Regions from separate parts of the Paenarthrobacter aromaticivorans genome, predicted to be linked through region 1. Evidence: riboswitches for the same ligand, from Rfam matches in the RefSeq annotation. Region 1 holds a riboswitch; each other region holds the start of a gene.
The links. Region 1 has a riboswitch for S-adenosylmethionine ahead of KSW38_RS16915 (hypothetical protein). Riboswitches for the same ligand answer to the same signal wherever they lie in the genome.
Positions count from the first base shown of each region.

Region 2: it holds a riboswitch for S-adenosylmethionine, as region 1 does, so the genes downstream of both, metX (homoserine O-acetyltransferase MetX) here and KSW38_RS16915 (hypothetical protein) in region 1, are expected to answer to the same signal.
Region 3: it holds a riboswitch for S-adenosylmethionine, as region 1 does, so the genes downstream of both, KSW38_RS20490 (DUF1737 domain-containing protein) here and KSW38_RS16915 (hypothetical protein) in region 1, are expected to answer to the same signal.
Region 4: it holds a riboswitch for S-adenosylmethionine, as region 1 does, so the genes downstream of both, KSW38_RS07680 (aminotransferase class V-fold PLP-dependent enzyme) here and KSW38_RS16915 (hypothetical protein) in region 1, are expected to answer to the same signal.

Region 1 is NZ_JAHOPC010000011.1:88,975-93,160, reverse strand. It holds gene KSW38_RS16925 (helix-turn-helix domain-containing protein) at 1-331, opposite strand, end outside; gene KSW38_RS16920 (sodium:solute symporter family protein) at 598-2,139, shown strand; SAM riboswitch class IV at 2,341-2,460, shown strand; gene KSW38_RS16915 (hypothetical protein) at 2,476-2,775, shown strand; gene KSW38_RS16910 (hypothetical protein) at 2,788-2,982, opposite strand; gene KSW38_RS16905 (VIT1/CCC1 transporter family protein) at 3,261-4,186, shown strand, end outside.
Region 2 is NZ_JAHOPC010000007.1:166,604-170,789, reverse strand. It holds gene KSW38_RS13135 (VOC family protein) at 1-582, opposite strand, end outside; gene KSW38_RS13130 (bifunctional o-acetylhomoserine/o-acetylserine sulfhydrylase) at 809-2,125, shown strand; SAM riboswitch class IV at 2,323-2,437, shown strand; gene metX (homoserine O-acetyltransferase MetX) at 2,452-3,573, shown strand; gene KSW38_RS13120 (hypothetical protein) at 3,580-4,011, opposite strand; gene KSW38_RS13115 (winged helix DNA-binding domain-containing protein) at 4,054-4,186, opposite strand, start outside.
Region 3 is NZ_JAHOPC010000016.1:89,995-94,180, forward strand. It holds gene KSW38_RS20480 (aromatic amino acid ammonia-lyase) at 1-342, opposite strand, end outside; gene KSW38_RS20485 (NtaA/DmoA family FMN-dependent monooxygenase) at 345-1,673, opposite strand; SAM riboswitch class IV at 1,840-1,951, shown strand; gene KSW38_RS20490 (DUF1737 domain-containing protein) at 1,966-2,232, shown strand; gene KSW38_RS20495 (rhodanese-like domain-containing protein) at 2,229-2,639, shown strand; gene KSW38_RS20500 (O-succinylhomoserine sulfhydrylase) at 2,640-3,848, shown strand; gene KSW38_RS20505 (hypothetical protein) at 3,859-4,186, shown strand, end outside.
Region 4 is NZ_JAHOPC010000003.1:217,097-221,282, reverse strand. It holds gene KSW38_RS07685 (class I SAM-dependent methyltransferase) at 1-312, opposite strand, end outside; gene KSW38_RS07680 (aminotransferase class V-fold PLP-dependent enzyme) at 509-1,918, opposite strand; SAM riboswitch class IV at 1,950-2,063, opposite strand; gene hisN (histidinol-phosphatase) at 2,245-3,057, opposite strand; gene rsgA (ribosome small subunit-dependent GTPase A) at 3,112-4,186, opposite strand, start outside.

The sequences.
Region 1 (4,186 bases):
GCAGCCGCCGCTCCGATCGGGCTGTTAACAAGCGCTCCACAATGCCCTGGCCACCCAGGGAAATCCGGGGGCCGTCGTCGCGCCTGGTCAGGTGCGTTTCCGGAGCGGCAAACAAGTCTCCTACCGACACGGACAGGACCTGGCAAAGGGTTACAAGTGAAGCGACCGACGGCGAGGTCAGGTCGCGTTCGACACGGCTGAGGAAGCCTTTGGTTAGGCCTGTCGCGTCCGCCACTTGCTCGATGGTGAGTCGCTGCGCCTGGCGGGCTGCGCGGATTCTGGAACCGATAGCAACAGGAACGTTGCTTGGTTCAACGGGGAGAGCCTTCATTCACGAACCTTTCAGGCCTGTCATTGGGCCCTGTCATTGCAGCAATAGTAGCGGGACCGCGGGCCTCCGGAGCCCTTAACAGCCCGAGGATGACCAAAGCCCCTTGACTGTTACTCCCATCACAACATATCCTCATAGGCAACAAGTGTTGTCTGTGAGGCACAACACGATCCCCAATCTCCCATCATCAGCACGGAGACTTCGGCACTTCCCAGGAGTAACGTCGAAACCCCCAAACTCCGTGCACCAGCTCCAAGGAGCCACTCATGGACTCATCGTTCATAAACATCGCCATTGTGGTGGTGTACCTGCTTGCAATGCTTGCATTCGGTTGGTGGGGCAAGTCCCGCACCAAGAACAACAGCGACTTCCTGGTGGCTGGCCGCCGCCTGGGCCCCTTCCTTTACACAGGCACCATGGCCGCGGTTGTCCTTGGTGGCGCATCCACGGTCGGCGGCGTCGGCTTGGGCTACAAGTTCGGCATCTCAGGGATGTGGCTGGTAGTCGCAATCGGCTCCGGCGTCCTCCTGCTGAGCTTGCTCTTCGCTGGCACCATCCAGCGCCTGAAGATCTATACGGTTTCCCAAATGCTCAGCCTTCGCTACGGCAGCAAGGCCACGCAGACCTCCGGAATCGTGATGCTCGCCTACACCCTCATGCTCTGTGCCACGTCCACCGGCGCATACGCCACCATCTTCGTAGTCCTCTTCGACTGGGAACGCTGGATGGCGATCGCCGTCGGCGGCGCAATTGTGCTTGTTTACTCGACCATCGGTGGCATGTGGTCCATCACGCTGGCCGACCAGGTCCAGTTCATCATCAAGACCGTAGGCATCTTCTTCCTGATGCTCCCCTTCGTCATGAACGCGGCCGGAGGACTCGACGGAATCCGTGAGCGCGTCGATGCGAGCTTCTTCCAGATCGACGGCATCGGTGTCCAGACGATCATCACGTACTTCGTCGTTTACACCCTTGGACTCCTGATCGGCCAAGACATCTGGCAGCGCGTCTTCACGGCCAAGACTCCAAAGGTTGCACGCTGGGGTGGAGCTACCGCCGGCGTTTACTGCATCCTTTACGGTGTAGCCGGTGCCTTGATCGGCCTGGCCGCCCGGGTGGCGCTCCCCAACATCGATGTCGCCAACCTCGGCAAGGACGTGGTGTACGCCGAAGTGGCAACGCACATCCTGCCCATCGGCATTGGCGGCCTGGTCATGGCCGCAGCTGTTGCAGCCATGATGTCCACCGCTTCAGGTGCCCTGATTGCCGCCGCCACGGTGGCTCGCGCAGATGTTGTTCCGTTCGTCGCCAGCTGGTTCGGCAAGACCATCAACACCGACGACACCGAAAACCCTGAGCACGACGTCAAAGCCAACCGCTACTGGGTTCTGGGCCTGGGCATCGTTGCAGTGGTGATCTCCATGGCCGCGCAGGACGTGGTTGTTGCCCTCACCATTGCCTACGACATCCTGGTGGGCGGCCTCCTCGTCGCGATTCTCGGCGGCCTGGTGTGGAAGCGCGGAACCGGTATCGCCGCTGCATGGTCCATGGCAGTGGGCTCTGTATTGACCCTGGCACTGTTGATTCTGTTCGCTATTGGAGTCATTCCGAGCGTCGATGGCGTCTACGCCAACGAACCCATCTACTACGGCCTGGCGGCCTCGTTCGTGGCCTATGTCGTGATCTCCCTCCTCACGCCACCCACCGAACCCGAAGTCCGGGCCGCGTGGGACAAGCGCGTGGCCGGGGCAGTCTCGGAAGAACTGCCGCTGGAGGCCCACCCTGTCAGCAGCCACAACGCCAGCTAGCTGACGCCCAGCCCCGGGTAATGTTCGACGGCGGCGCCGCCCCTTTCCGGGGCGGCGTCGCCGTTGCGCTTTCCGTCCCGAGTCGCCGCGTTGTGGGTCCCACTCTGCGCCCCATCCACACCCCTTGGCACGCACACCAGGCCCCACAACAACCCACCCGCAGTTCTTCAGGACAGCACTCCTCCAGTACAGTGGTCCCAGCTTCAAGAGAGGTGGCGCAAAGCTCCGACTGGCCACACACCAACCCCATGTTCACGGGTGGTTCGGATGAGGAAGCGGCCCGCCCCGGACCAGAGACAACCGAGCGGGCAAGAGCACTCCCTAAAGGAGCAGTCCTTGCCGTACCAAGGTGTAGTCAGCCCAACTCAAACGACCCCCACCAAATCCGAGACGCCCACCGTTCCGGTGATTCCCGGCGTCGACCTTGTCCGTGGGACTGTGACCCTGTTCCTGAACGGTGGCCTGACCCGATTCCGGCACCCTGAAGCGCAGCTGTTGGCGCGTGCTCTTGCCCAGGCTGTGCGTCCATCGCGGTGGTGTGCATCGTCGAGGACGTTAACGGTGACTGTTGCAGCGCTGGGGCGTCCGGCCGGACTGGAGCGGCATTTCACCTTGGATGAGGAGGGCCCTGCCTAGAAGAAAAGAGTCCTAGAATTCTTCGTCTTCTTCCCCGCGGAATTCTTCGGTTTCATCCAGGGGGACAACCCGCTCGTCGTCTTCAGGGACGTCGATTTCCTCCACCCAGGGTTCGTCGACTTCCTGGTCTTCGCTGTAGTCGTAGGCGGGGTCTGACTCGATGGTCTCCCGTTCCGGGTGGTTGGCGTGCGGTTCGGTGGTGTCCATGCTGCAACCTCCGTCTGGTGGGCTGGCAAGCAGCCTGCTGACCGAGTGCGGGGAGGGCCCCCGCCCCTGTCCTTCCATCTGAGCACTGTGCCTGAAGAGGGTCAAGGCAACGGCCAACATGGACCCAAGGAAAGGCTCAAAGCAGAGGATTGCACCTTCGTAAATTAAGGCATGCCGAACATTCCAACTAAGGAATACCGGCCAAAAATCCGCGCCAATAAGCGGTACAGTGGGCGTGCAATGGGGCCGCAACTACCCCACCCAGCACAGGAGAAAAAGTGCAGAAGCACCAGGAATCCCACGGTTCGTCGAGCCCCGCTCCGGACCCCGCCCCCGGATCCGGAACACCGCCCCAACCAGCCCGGCCCACATCGGCGGACATCAGGCGGTGGCGTCAATACCTGGCCGACGAGCGAGCCGAAGCCGCCGTCTACCGGGAACTCGCCCAGCGTCGTGACGGCGAAGAACGCCAGATCCTGCTCGCCTTGGCCGAGGCAGAAGGAAGGCACGAGGCACACTGGCTCAAGCTCCTCGGAGAGCACGCTGGAATGCCGAAGGGGGCGTCCACCCGGAGCCAGCTACTTGGCTTCCTGGCCCGGCACTTCGGTTCGGTGTTCGTGCTCGCCCTGGCCCAGCGTGCGGAAGGCCGTTCCCCCTACGGTGCAGAACCCGCTGCCACTGCGGCCATGGTTGCCGACGAACAAATCCACGAAGAAGTTGTCAGGGGCCTTGCCACCCGTGGACGCAACAGGCTCTCCGGTACCTTCCGCGCTGCCGTTTTTGGGGCCAACGACGGCTTGGTGAGCAACCTTTCACTGGTCATGGGTATGGCCGCAACGGGCGTTCCCAGCCCGGTGGTCCTTATGAGCGGTGTTGCCGGATTGCTGGCCGGGGCCCTGTCCATGGGTGCCGGCGAGTACGTTTCGGTCCGCTCGCAACGGGAGTTGCTTAACGCCACGCTACCCACGCAGGCTACCCTCACGGCCGCCCCTTCTTTGGACATCGAACACAATGAGCTCGTGCTGGTGTACCTGGCCCGCGGCATGACCCGTGAGGCCGCCGAGCACCGTGCCGCCGAGCGCATGGGACTCTTCAGCTGCGACTGCGATCCCAGCCTCTCCTTGCAACCGGAGAAGGAGCAGCCCGCCGATGACCACGAAATGGTCGGCTCTGCCTGGGGTGCTGCGATGTCCAGCTTCTGCTT
Region 2 (4,186 bases), on a different contig from region 1:
ACCGTGCGGGGCCATCCACTGGACAGCGACGTCCTCGAGCGGCTTCTCCACGGGTTCGCCCAGCCATTCGGTAACGCGTTCCGCCGAGCCCGCAATCGTGAGGCTGGACATCTTGACGTCACTCTCGTAGACCTTGGACGGGTGCAGTGAGGGATCGCCCTCCCACTTGAGCAGGTACGGCACCTGGGGATCGGCGATCAAGCCGAGAATGCCGATCTGCTGCCACACGAGTTCGCGGCCATCCGGGAACTTGCGGTTGCCCGGAACAGCGGAGCGGCCGAGGCGTTCCTCGAAGGGGGCGAGGTCGTCAACGGCGACGCACCAGCCCATCCAACCGCCGCCAGCCGCCGAGCGTGCGCGGACTGCCTGGCCAAAGGGTGCCTTGTCAGAAGCAGGGTGGTCCAGGACCTCTACGACTTCCAGGTATTTGTTATCCGCCAAGGGAATGATCATGTTCCGGGTGCCGAAGCGCGGGTGCACTCCGCCCCGGACTGCGTCCACTCCCAGAGCTGCGGAAATTCGTTCGGTAGTGGCCAAAAGGCCATCTCGTTCACAAGCGTAAGAGACGTGATCCATGCGCATGGCTTCATCTTGGCACTTTGTGATCGGGGTCTCAGCTAAGGCGAGCCTAACTAACATGGGACGTTATTCCGCGCTACCGGAACGCGTCACGCCGGGTCGCGTAAAGACTGAAAAATACTGTCTTCGTCACAAAACTGTCCAAGTCCCCGGGCGCTTCCTAGACTGGCCCCAGCCCACGCCTACAGCGATCAACGGCAAATCCGCGCGCCACTAAGAGGAGAATTCAATGTCCCAAGGATGGTCTTTCGAAACCCGCCAGATCCACGCAGGCCAGGAGCCTGACTCTGCCACGGGAGCGCGGTCGCTTCCGATCTACCAGACCACGTCCTTCGTTTTCCCGAGCGCAGAGAGCGCAGCCAACCGCTTTGCACTGGCCGAGCTCGCCCCGATCTACACTCGTATCGGCAACCCAACACAGGATGCCGTGGAGCAACGGATCGCCAGCCTCGAAGGCGGGCTGGGCGCGTTGCTCCTTAGCTCAGGACAGGCCGCGGAAACCTTCGCCATCCTGAACATTGCCGAGGCCGGAGACCACGTCGTCGCCAGTCCCAGCCTTTATGGCGGCACCTACAACCTGCTGGCGCACACGCTGAAGAAGTTCGGCATCTCCGTGACGTTCGTGGAGGATCCGGACAACCTGGACCAGTGGCGGGACGCCGTGCAGCCCAACACCAAGCTGTTCTTCGGCGAGGTGGTGTCCAATCCGCGCCAAGACGTGCTGGACATCGAGGGTATTTCGCGCACCGCGCATGAGGCTGGTGTGCCGCTCATCGTGGATAACACGCTCGCCACCCCCTACCTCATCCGTCCCATCGAGTGGGGTGCGGACATCGTGGTGCACTCGGCTACCAAGTATCTGGGCGGCCACGGCGCAGCGATCGCCGGCGTGATCGTGGACTCCGGAAACTTTGACTTCGGCAAGGACCCGGAGCGCTTCCCTGGATTCAATACTCCCGACCCCAGCTACAACGGACTCGTTTACGCCCGTGACCTTGGCAAGGACGGCGCGCTTGGAGCCAACCTCTCCTACATTCTCAAGGCACGTGTGCAGTTGCTGCGTGATCTGGGTTCGGCGGTTTCCCCGTTCAACGCCTTCCTCATCGCCCAGGGGCTGGAAACCCTGAGCCTGCGGGTCGAGCGCCACGTCTCGAACGCCACCAAAGTAGCTGAGTGGTTGGAAGCCCATGACGACGTCGAGTCAGTCGCCTTCGCGGGCCTGCCGTCCAGCCCTTGGTACGACCGTGGCCGCAAGTACGGGCCCAGGGGTACCGGTGCAGTGGTGGCATTCAACATCAAGGGTGGCGTCGAGGCCGGTAAGCGATTCGTCGATGGCCTGGAGTTGCACTCCCATGTTGCCAACATTGGTGACGTCCGCTCGCTGGTTATCCACCCGGCGTCGACTACCCACAGCCAGCTCACGGCCGAACAGCAGTTGGTTGCGGGCGTGAATCCAGGCCTTGTCCGCCTGTCCGTGGGAATAGAGCATGTGGACGACATCATTGCTGACCTGGAGGCCGGTTTCCGGGCTGCCAAAGGCGCTTAGGGGGAGTCCGATTACGGCAGCTGAACCTCGCGTTTGAGCCGTTAAGACAACGCCTGCGCGGCGTGGCCGCCTGTCGACGAAAATTCGCCGGGCGGCCCTCCGCAGTGCGTGTTCCTGAACGAAGCGGCCCCAAACCGTCACACAGCTGTCACATTCTTCGCCAAAACAGCGGTATTTTTCCTAGACTCTACGTATTAGGTCATGAGTGCCAGTGACAGCCCCGGCTTGCTGGCCGGCAACCCTCCTCCGCGGTGGGGTGCCCCGGGTGAAGACCTGGCCTGTCGCACGCAAGGCGGCAGGCAAGCGCGAGGTTAGGTGTCAAAGGAATGACCATTACTGCTACAGCACCCCCAAAACCAGGCAAAGAAGATGGGACGGTCAAGTACGCCGGCGTAGGTTCGCTGGAACTTGAAGCCGGCGGTTTTCTCCCGGACGTTGTGCTTGCCTACGAGACCTGGGGTCAGTTGAACGAGGATGCGTCCAACGCCGTCCTGGTTCAGCACGCACTGACGGGAAGCACGCACGTGGCCCGCGGTGCCACCGATGAGGAAGGCTGGTGGGAGCAACTCGTTGGCCCCGGTGCGACGATCGACACCAACCGGTTCTTCGTCATCTCCATCAACATCGTGGGCGGCTGTTACGGCAGTACAGGCCCGTCGTCCGAGGCGCCAGACGGGCGGCCTTGGGGATCCCGCTTCCCGCTGATCACTTTGCGCGACAGCACGGTGGCCGAAGCCCGCCTCGCGGATGCGTTGGGGATCAAGGCATGGCACGCCGTCCTTGGCGGTTCCATGGGCGGGGCGCGGGCACTTGAATGGGCGGTGACCTTCCCTGAGCGTGTTCAGCGGTGCGCGGTTATTTCTGTCGGCGCCTACAGCACGGCCGAGCAAATCGCGTTCGCCCAGTCGCAGACGCTCGCCATCCGCCAGGACCCGAACTTCAACAACGGCGATTACTACGGCGGCCCAACACCGGAGGCGGGCCTTGCCTTGGCCCGACGCATAGCGCACATCACGTACCGGTCAGCGCTGGAGCTTGATTTCCGTTTCGGCCGGGAAGCCCAGCACCAAGAGACGCCCCTGGCCGCTCCGGTCCTCGGGGAGCGTGGCCGCTACCAGGTGGAAAGTTACCTCGACCACCAAGGCACCAAGCTGGTGCGCCGGTTCGATGCGAACAGTTACATCGCCATCACCGAGGCACTCATGTCCCACGACATCAGCCGGGGCCGGGGCACCTTGCAGGAAGCCTTGGCCACCGCCACTGCTGAATTCTTTGTGGCAGCCGTCGACTCCGACCGCCTTTATTTTCCGGCCCAGTCATTGGAACTGGCGCAAAATCTGCCAGGCAATGTGCCCGTCCACGTGATCGAAGCCCCCATCGGACACGATGGCTTCCTCACCGAAATCGGGCAGCTGTCAGCCCAACTACGCGAGGCTTTCTTCGCCTAAGCCGGCTCATCCGTTCATGATGTCGCCGCGCTGCTTCATGTAGTCCTCCATCGCGATCTCGCCGTTGCTGAACTTGAGGTCCAGTTCGGCGAGCTTTCGCGCGCGGAATCCTTGCTGCTCAGAGCCGCTGTGGCTCGGAAACGTAGGTGAAGAAGCGTTCGACGCCGGTCCTGGCGGCGGTGGGGCATCGGCAGGGCGGATGGTGGTGGGTTCCCCGGGATAGCCCGGGTAGTTCTGGGTGGGATATGGCGGTGCCGGATAATTCTGCTGCGGGTAACCCGGTCCGGGAAGATTCTGCGGAGGATAGCCGGGGCCCGGATAGTTTGGGCCCGGGAAATTACGGTCCTGAAGCCGGCGGGCCCGGGACCGGTTGTAAAGGCGGATCCCCATGGGAATCAGCCACGAGCAGACGATGATCCAGAAGATCAGATTGTTCACGGTGCAGGCCTCCTAGGTCTTAACCCAGCTTAGTCCCGCGGTTCACACCCGCTTTGTCTCCATGCCCAGGAACCTCCCGTAGCGTTCCACTTCTGCATCCAGGGCTTGTTGTTCGGCTGTTGTGACCGGCCTGTTCATCCTGATGTCGAGTTCGCAGATCCCGCCGGAGAAGCCG
Region 3 (4,186 bases), on a different contig from region 1:
GCTGAAGCCGATGAGCCGGGAGAGGATCACGGCGCGGGCGGAGGGTCGGTCCAGATAGTCGCCCACGCCACTGTTGTGATACCTGACTACTTGGATTTGATAGGCAAGGACCGACCTCTCCTCCACAGCCGTATCGCGTCCGGATCCGAGGAGGGTGTTGAGGCCGTAGACTCTCTGACCTGAGGTCGCAGCACGCTCCAGCACTTCGCGTGAGCGGCCGATCAAAGACAACGCATCGTGGTTGAGTTTCACGTGAAACGCCGGATTCAAGGCAGCCTGCGCCACGCTTGCAGGGTCCACGGGCGATGTGCCGATCACCAGGGTCCTGGGTTCGGAGGACATCGTCAGAAGTCCAGAAGATTCTGGCGGAAGCCACCGTCGCCGTAACTCTTCCTCAGCAGGCCACGGCGTCGCAGTTCGGGGGTGAGCTTGTCCAACACGCCGTGCACAGTCACGGGGTCTACGAAGCCGGAGAAGAGGAAGCCGTCGCCGCCCACGGCCTCGCCGGTTTCTTGAAGATAGTCCGCGATCTCGGTAACCGTGCCGATAATCGAATCGCCGGCACCACCGCTTCGTGCCTGCAGGATCTGGCGCAGGGTAGACCCCGGAGGCGCTGCCTTGGCGAAGTGCTCCAACGTGCCTTGGTTGCTGTTGGTGCTCAATTCAGGCAACGGCGCATCGAGGTCGAACTGCTTGAAGTCGATCACTGACAGATAGGAGATCGAGTTGAGCTGGCTGTCGATATCACGCTGGGTAAGCTCACGGCGCTGCGCACGCAACTCCTCGGCCTCCGCTGTTGAACCAACCACGGTGGGCTTCAACACGAAAAGGACCTTAACGTCGTCGGGGTTCCTGCCCGCCTTCGCAGCCTCGGCACGGATGGAATCCCGGTAAGCCTTCATGCCGTCAACGCCACGCGCCAAGGCGATCGCCACATCTGCATGCCCACCCGCGAACGCTTTGCCCCGAGGAGAAGCACCGGCCTGCACCAGTACGGGCTCCTCCGGCAGAGGCGCCGTGTTTAGTGGACCCCTGACCTTGAAGAAGTCGCCTTGGTGGTTAATCGGATGCACTTTGGTGTGGTCGGCGAACACGCCCGCCTCAACGTCCTCGAGCACAGCGTCGGGTTCCCAGCTGCGCCAAAGCTGCCGGACGACGTCGACGAATTCTTCCGCCTTCTCATACCGAAGGTCGTGTTCAATCTGCTGATCCAAACCGTAATTCTGTGCTGCGAGGTCACTGCCGGAGGTGACAACGTTCCAGCCGAGCTGCCCCTCGGAGAAGTGCTGCAGCGTGGCCAAGAGCCGGGCGGCTGTGAAAGGCGGGTAGAACGATGCGCTGACCGTCGGCACAATTCCAAGGTGCTTGGTGGCGGAAAGAAGGTACGGCACCAGGGCCAATGGATCATGCTTGGGCGCAAACGAGGCGTGTGCCAGCGAGACCTCGGCGGAGCCGCCATAAGTATCAGGAACAGTGAGAGAGTCCTCGATAATAAAAAGATCAAGGCCGGATTGCTCGAACGCGCGCACGGCGTCTTGATACAGGGCAGGTTTCTTCCAGTCGTAACCCAGGCTGTAGCCGGGAGTTCCCCATCCCTGGACACCGAAACCGTGCCCCACGAACCATCCGAAATGCAGCATGGGCTTGAGTGTAGAACTGCCTTGTCCGTTCACCGCGACCTGATTTCTTGCGAAGTTACAGGGGGTCGTACTGCGTCAATTATGCTCCTGGGGCGTCATATTTGGGCCGCTACTCCAGCACCGGCCGGTTACGCAACATGACGAGCACGTAACCGCCTGCAAGTGCGGGCCGCCACCGCGGGATGCTACTTTTTTCTTGAGTAATGAGCACCAGCGCAAAGCCCTGACTTGCTGGTCGGCAACCCTCTCTCCGGCGGGGTGCCTCAGGTGACTACTCGGCGTATCGACACTTCGAACTGCAAGCGTGACTGAGGAGCACCAGCCAATGCCTGAACCCACTGAAGAAAAACTCTCCTACCGCCTGATTACAGGTCCGGATACCCGTGAATTCTGCGAGCGGATCACCACGGCCCTCGCCGACGGCTACGTGCTCCACGGCAGCCCGGCAGCCACGTTCAACGGCACGGATGTCATCGTGGCGCAGGCGGTCGTCCTGCCCGCTGCCATCGCCAACGCAGACGCCGCCGTCGCGAATGCCGTTGACCAACTGGAGAACGACGACGACGAAGAAGCATTCGAGGGACACGCATGAGTTACGCAGGTGACCTGACCCCGCAGGACGCGTGGGCCAAGCTTGAAGAAGGCGCCATCCTGGTGGACGTCCGCACCGAGGCCGAGTGGGCCCACATCGGCATTCCCGACACGAAGGCCACAGAGAATGATCCACTGTTCATTCAGTGGAACCTTGCCGGTGGCATCCCCAACTCCCGCTTCATCGAGGACTTGCAACAGCAGGCACCCGAGGGCGAGGGCGTGGAACTCGTTTTCATCTGCCGCTCAGGCCAGCGCTCCATCTCCGCCGCCATCGCCGCGACGCAGGCCGGGTTCACTGCCTACAACGTGCTTGAGGGCTTCGAAGGCGACCCGGACCGCTACGGCGAACGCACCATCAACGGCTGGAAAAACCGCGGCCTGCCAACGAACCTGGGGAATGACTAAGTGACTTTCAATCCCGATGCCGCCAGCTGGAGCCCTGACACACAGGCAGTACGCGGTGGCCTTGACCGTACCAACTTCCAGGAGACGTCCGAACCCGTTTTCCTGAACTCCGGCTTCGTCTACGAATCCGCTGCAGCCGCCGAACGCGCCTTCACCGGCGAGGACGAACGCTTCGTTTACTCCCGCTACGGCAACCCGTCCGTGGCCACGTTCCAGGAGCGGTTGCGGCTGCTCGAAGGAACCGAGGCATGCTTTGCGACGGCGTCCGGCATGTCTGCGGTCTTCACCGCCTTGGGTGCCCTGCTGGCAGCCGGGGACCGCGTGGTCGCTGCCCGTTCCTTGTTCGGCTCCTGCTTCGTGATCCTCAACGAGATCCTGCCGCGCTGGGGTGTCGAGACGGTATTCGTCGATGGTCCCGACCTCGACCAGTGGCGTGCTGCCCTCTCAGAACCGACCACCGCCGTGTTCTTCGAGTCGCCCTCCAACCCCATGCAGGAAATCGTGGACATCGCCGCCGTCAGCGAGCTTGCGCATGCTGCGGGAGCCACCGTCGTCGTCGACAATGTCTTTGCCACTCCGCTGCTGCAGCGTTGCGGCGAGCTGGGCGCGGACGTGATCGTGTACTCCGGCACCAAGCACATCGATGGCCAGGGGCGTGTCCTGGGCGGTGCGATCCTGGGCACCAAGGAATTCATCGATGGCCCGGTCAAGCAGCTGATGCGCCACACCGGTCCGTCGCTCTCCGCGTTCAACGCCTGGGTGTTGACCAAGGGCCTGGAAACCATTGGCTTGCGCGTGAACCACAGTTCGGCCTCCGCTTTGAAAATCGCGGAATGGCTGGAGCAGCAACCCGCCATCAACTGGGTCAAGTACCCCTTGCTGAAATCGCACCCTCAGTACGAGCTCGCAGCCAAGCAAATGAAGGCCGGCGGTACCGTGCTGACATTCGAGTTGCTGCCCTCGTCCGGGCGTTCCGCCAAGGACGCCGCGTTCGCGCTGTTGGACGGACTGCGCGTCATCGACATTTCCAACAACTTGGGCGACTCCAAGTCCCTCATCACGCACCCGGCCACCACCACGCACAGGGCCATGGGGCCCGAAGGGCGCGCGGCAATCGGCCTTTCAGACGGCGTGGTCCGTTTGTCCGTGGGGCTTGAAGACGTGGACGATCTCATCCTGGATCTGGAGAAGGCCCTCAAACAGGTCTAACCTTCATGCCATGAGCGTGAAGCATCCCTATCGCCGTGCCGGAACGGTCATCGTTGCCGGCACGGCGGTGTGGTTGGCAGGGATCTCACCAGTCTCGCGCGTCTACATCACCCCCGATGCCGTCGAACGTCTTCGTATGCTCGAGGCCGGGCAGCGTGGCTGGGTTATCGGGCAGCACCTCGCTGCTGCTGGAACCGTCGCGGTGCCGGTGGGATTCGCAGCCTTTGCCCGTCGTCTTCCGGGCGGACGGGCAAAGCGGTGGGCTGTTGCAGCCGCGGCCGCCTTGCTCGCAGGTGCCCCGCTCTTTGTATCCAGTTTGTCGCGTCGGGCCTCGGACC
Region 4 (4,186 bases), on a different contig from region 1:
GACGACGTCGAATGCTGAGTCCGCCAGCCCTGTGGCCTCGGCTGTACCCTCCAACACCTCAACGCCGGGATAGGACTTTCGAAGTTGCTCCAGCATGTCTGTGGAAGGATCGACGGCGGCCACCTGCAGGCCGCGTTCCACGAGCAACGCGGTGAATTTTCCTGTGCCTGCACCAATATCAGCTGCGGATTTCGCTCCAAGAGGAAGAAGCCAATCCACTGAGTCTGTGGGATATCCGGGCCGAACCCGATCGTAGTGTTCGCCGCCGTCCTGGAAGCTCTGGCCCAGTTCGTGGCGTCGCGTGGCATGCAGCTTGGGACCACCCGGCCTGCCAGCGCTGCTGGAAAGAAGGCTGCCGGAAACACTTCCGCCGGAATCCCGAGGGGAACGCACGGCCACGCACTGACTCCTTTACCGCGAACGCCATTTACCCTACGAATTTACCGCACGGGCGACAATGATGATCCCGGCCTGGGCCAAGGCACCGCTGACCAAACTGTGGCAGTGTTTAGTCGATCGTGCAGGGTGCAGCCCCTGCGGTGCCCGGGGTGTTTGGTGCCCATTCCGGATAGGTGCGGTGGTCATTGGCCGGTACCCATCGGCCCTCATCCACTACATAGTCCCAACCCAGACCCGTGCGCTTGAGTTCTTCGATACCAGCGAGCAGTCGTGTGGCATCCTCCAGACGCGAGCCTACGCCGAAGCTGGCTCGCAGCGAGCCTGAAGGGAGGCCGAGCCGCTTGAGGAGGGGATGGGCGCAGAAGCGCCCGTCACGAAGTCCTACGCCGTGTTCGGCGGCGAGGTAGGCGGCGACCAGCCCGGCGTCGAATCCTTCCACGGAGAAGTTGACCACGCCGATGGTGTCCTCGGAGTCGCTGAAGATCCGGTGAACGGTCACGCCGTCGATTGCTTCAAGTCCCTGTACGAGGTATGAGCGGATGGCAGCTTCATGGGCGTGCCAGGCCTCTTGATCCAAGTCGGCGAGCACCTGCGTCGCACGGGCCAGTGTTGCCGCGCCGAGGACGTTGGGGGAGCCGCCCTCATGGCGTGCAGGACCGGAAGCCCAGCTGACCGAGTCCAAGCGGGCTTCACGAACGGCGCCACCGCCAGCAAGGTGGGGAGTGCCGGCGTCAAGCCAGTCAGGACGACCCACAACAACACCGGCGCCGAACGGAGCGTAGAGCTTGTGCCCGGAGAACACGATGTAGTCGACGTCTGCTGCGGCGATGTCGATGCGGCGGTGGGGGGCAAGCTGAGCGGCGTCCACCACAATCCGGGCTCCGTATTCGTGCGCAAGTGCCGCGAGCTCCGCGATCGGCAGGATTTCACCGGTCACGTTCGAGGCCCCGGTGACCGCCAGCAACGACACGCCGCCTTGGCTGAGTTCCTCGCGGAGCTTGGCCACGGTAGCTGTCAGTGTCGAAGCAGCTACGACACTGCGGTGAGGGACACCCTGCCATGGGAGGAGATTGGCATGGTGCTCGATGTCCAGGTAAAGGACCTCGCCCGTTGGCTTTCCGTCCAGCTGAGGGAGGCAGCCCGCCAACAGGTTCAGTGAGTCCGTGGTGTTCCGGGTGAAGATCACGGAATCGTCGGGACGGCCCCCAACGAACTCCCGGACGATGTCGCGGGAATTCTCGTAGACCGAGGTGCTGATCTGGGAAGCGTAGCCCGCGCCGCGGTGGACACTGGCGTAGTAGGGGAGGATCTCGTTGAGATACGCAGAAACGATTGTCAAGGCTGGAGCGGATGCTCCGTAGTCAAGGTTGGCGTAGCGGACGTGGCCACCCTGGATCAGGGGAGCTTGCAGCTCTGCACCTGTGACGGCGGCCAAGGGCCTGCCTGCAGCGGCTTCGTGCCTTGCTTCTTCGACCACAAGGGACGTCAGAACGGTGGAGTTGAACGTAGCAGTGCTCATGGGACCTCACTCAAGAGGGACCCCCTACGGGGATCCGCGCTTGCCGCATCCGTTCCGGACCGGCCGGGTCGTCACCCGGGGCACCCCACCGCGAATGGAGGGTTGCCGGCCAGCAAACCGGGGTTTAGCGCTGGCACTCGTGACCTGTAAAGAGGTTAGGTCACGCCTCTGGCCTGTTCCAAAGTCGCCCGCTTTGTTAAGCACATTGTTACGAAGGGTCTTCAAACTGGGCTTTGGGCGAAGAAAAGACGGCGGATGCCCCGAAAAGGAGGCACCCGCCGTCGAAAATTCTGTGCAAAGCCTGTTTGCTTGTTGGTGCTGCTGGGTCAGAGGAGGTCATCCAGGGCAGGGTTGAGCCGCTTGAGGACCTCTGAATGCAGGATGGAGTTGGTTGCCAGGGCGTTGCCGCCGAAGGGGCCGTCCTCGCCTTCCAACGAGGTGAACCGGCCGCCGGCTTCCGTCACAATGGGAACGAGTGCTGCCATATCGTAAAGATTCAACTCTGGCTCGCAGGCGATATCCACAGCCCCCTCGGCAACCAGGCAATAGGACCAGAAGTCGCCGTAGGCGCGCGTGCGCCAGATGTCTTCCGTCAGCCCCAGGAATTCGTCCAGATTGCCGCGTTCCTTCCAACCGGAGAGGCTGGAATATGACATTGAGGCATCCGCCAACCGCGACACGTTTGACACCTTGAGCCGGGTGGCTGAAGCCAGTGAGCGGCCCATATAGGCGCCCATGTCCTTTGCTGCCCACCAACGCTTGCCCAGCGCGGGAGCGCTGACAACCCCAACGACCGGCTCGCCTTCGTCAACGAGTGCAATCAGGGTGGCCCACACGGGAACGCCCCGAACGAAGTTCTTGGTTCCGTCGATGGGGTCGATGATCCAGCGCCGGGAGCCGTGGCCGCTGCTGCCGAACTCCTCGCCGAGGACGGCGTCACGGGGGCGGGAACGCGACAATTGGCCACGGATGGCTTCTTCCGCAGCCTTGTCGGCATCCGTCACGGGCGTGAGGTCAGGCTTGGTCTCGATCTGCAGATCCAAGGCCTTGAAGCGGTCCATGGTTTGGGCGTCCACGGAATCCGCCAGCACGTGGGCCAGTCGCAGGTCGTCGTTGTAGCTGGAAACGGGTTGGGTCATGCCACCAAACTATCGTGAAACGTTCCCCGCAGTTGGATCGTGGTGCACTGACACTTAGTTGACGGTACCGAGTTCCTTGGTCTCTTTCGCTTCCAAACGCGGGTCCGCGCCCAGCAGTCGCCGGAGCGAAGACAAGCGGGCCACTCCGGAAGGACCGGCATGTCCCTCGTTCACCCACGCGTCAAGTCCGCAATTGATGGCGCTGGCATCGTGCTTGCAACCGCGGTCGCAAGTTTCGGTGCCAGGTTCCAAATCGGGGAAGGAATGCACGATGCGGTCGGGGTCCACGTGTGCCAGGCCGAAGGAGCGGATACCGGGTGTATCGATGATCCAGCTACCGGGAGGTGCGTCTGCCAGCTTCAGGGCCAACGCCGACGACGACGTGTGCCGGCCCCGCCCGGTGACGGCGTTGACACCACCGGTAGCACGCTCGGCTCCTGTGAGGGCATTAACCATGGTGGACTTGCCGACGCCCGAATGGCCCAGCATGACAGTCACTTTTCCATCAAGGTGGGCCCGCAATTCGGCAACGGCGCGGCTGTCCAGCCGCGCTGACAGTCCGTCGTCCGAGCGGGCGTCAATGCCGGACGCTTCATCGTCTGCCGTACGGCTGATGATGATGGGAAAGTCCAGGCTGAGATAGTTGGACAACAGCTCGGCAGGGTCCTTGACGTCTGCTTTGGTGACGAGCAGCAGGGGCTCGATACCGGCGTCGTAGGCTGCAACCAAGGCGCGGTCGATAAAGCCGGTTCGGGGCTCCGGATTGGCCGCGGCGACCACCACCACAAGTTGGTCTGCGTTGGCCACCACCACTCTTTCGATGGGGTCGGTATCATCAGCGCTGCGCCGGAGCAGCGTCCTGCGCTCCTCTATGCGGACCAATCGGGCAAGGGTATCCGGCTCTCCCGATACATCGCCCACCAAAGCGACAAAATCGCCGGGAACAACAGGGTTTCGTCGGAGTTCACGCGCGCGTGCAGCGATGATAATGCGTTCATCAGAGGAGTCTTCCCCAACGATGGCGGTGTATCGCCCGCGGTCCACCGTGATGACCCGGCCGATGACCGCGTCATCATGACTGGGGCGGTCTTTGGTGCGGGGCCTTGATCCTTTTTTGTTCGGACGGATC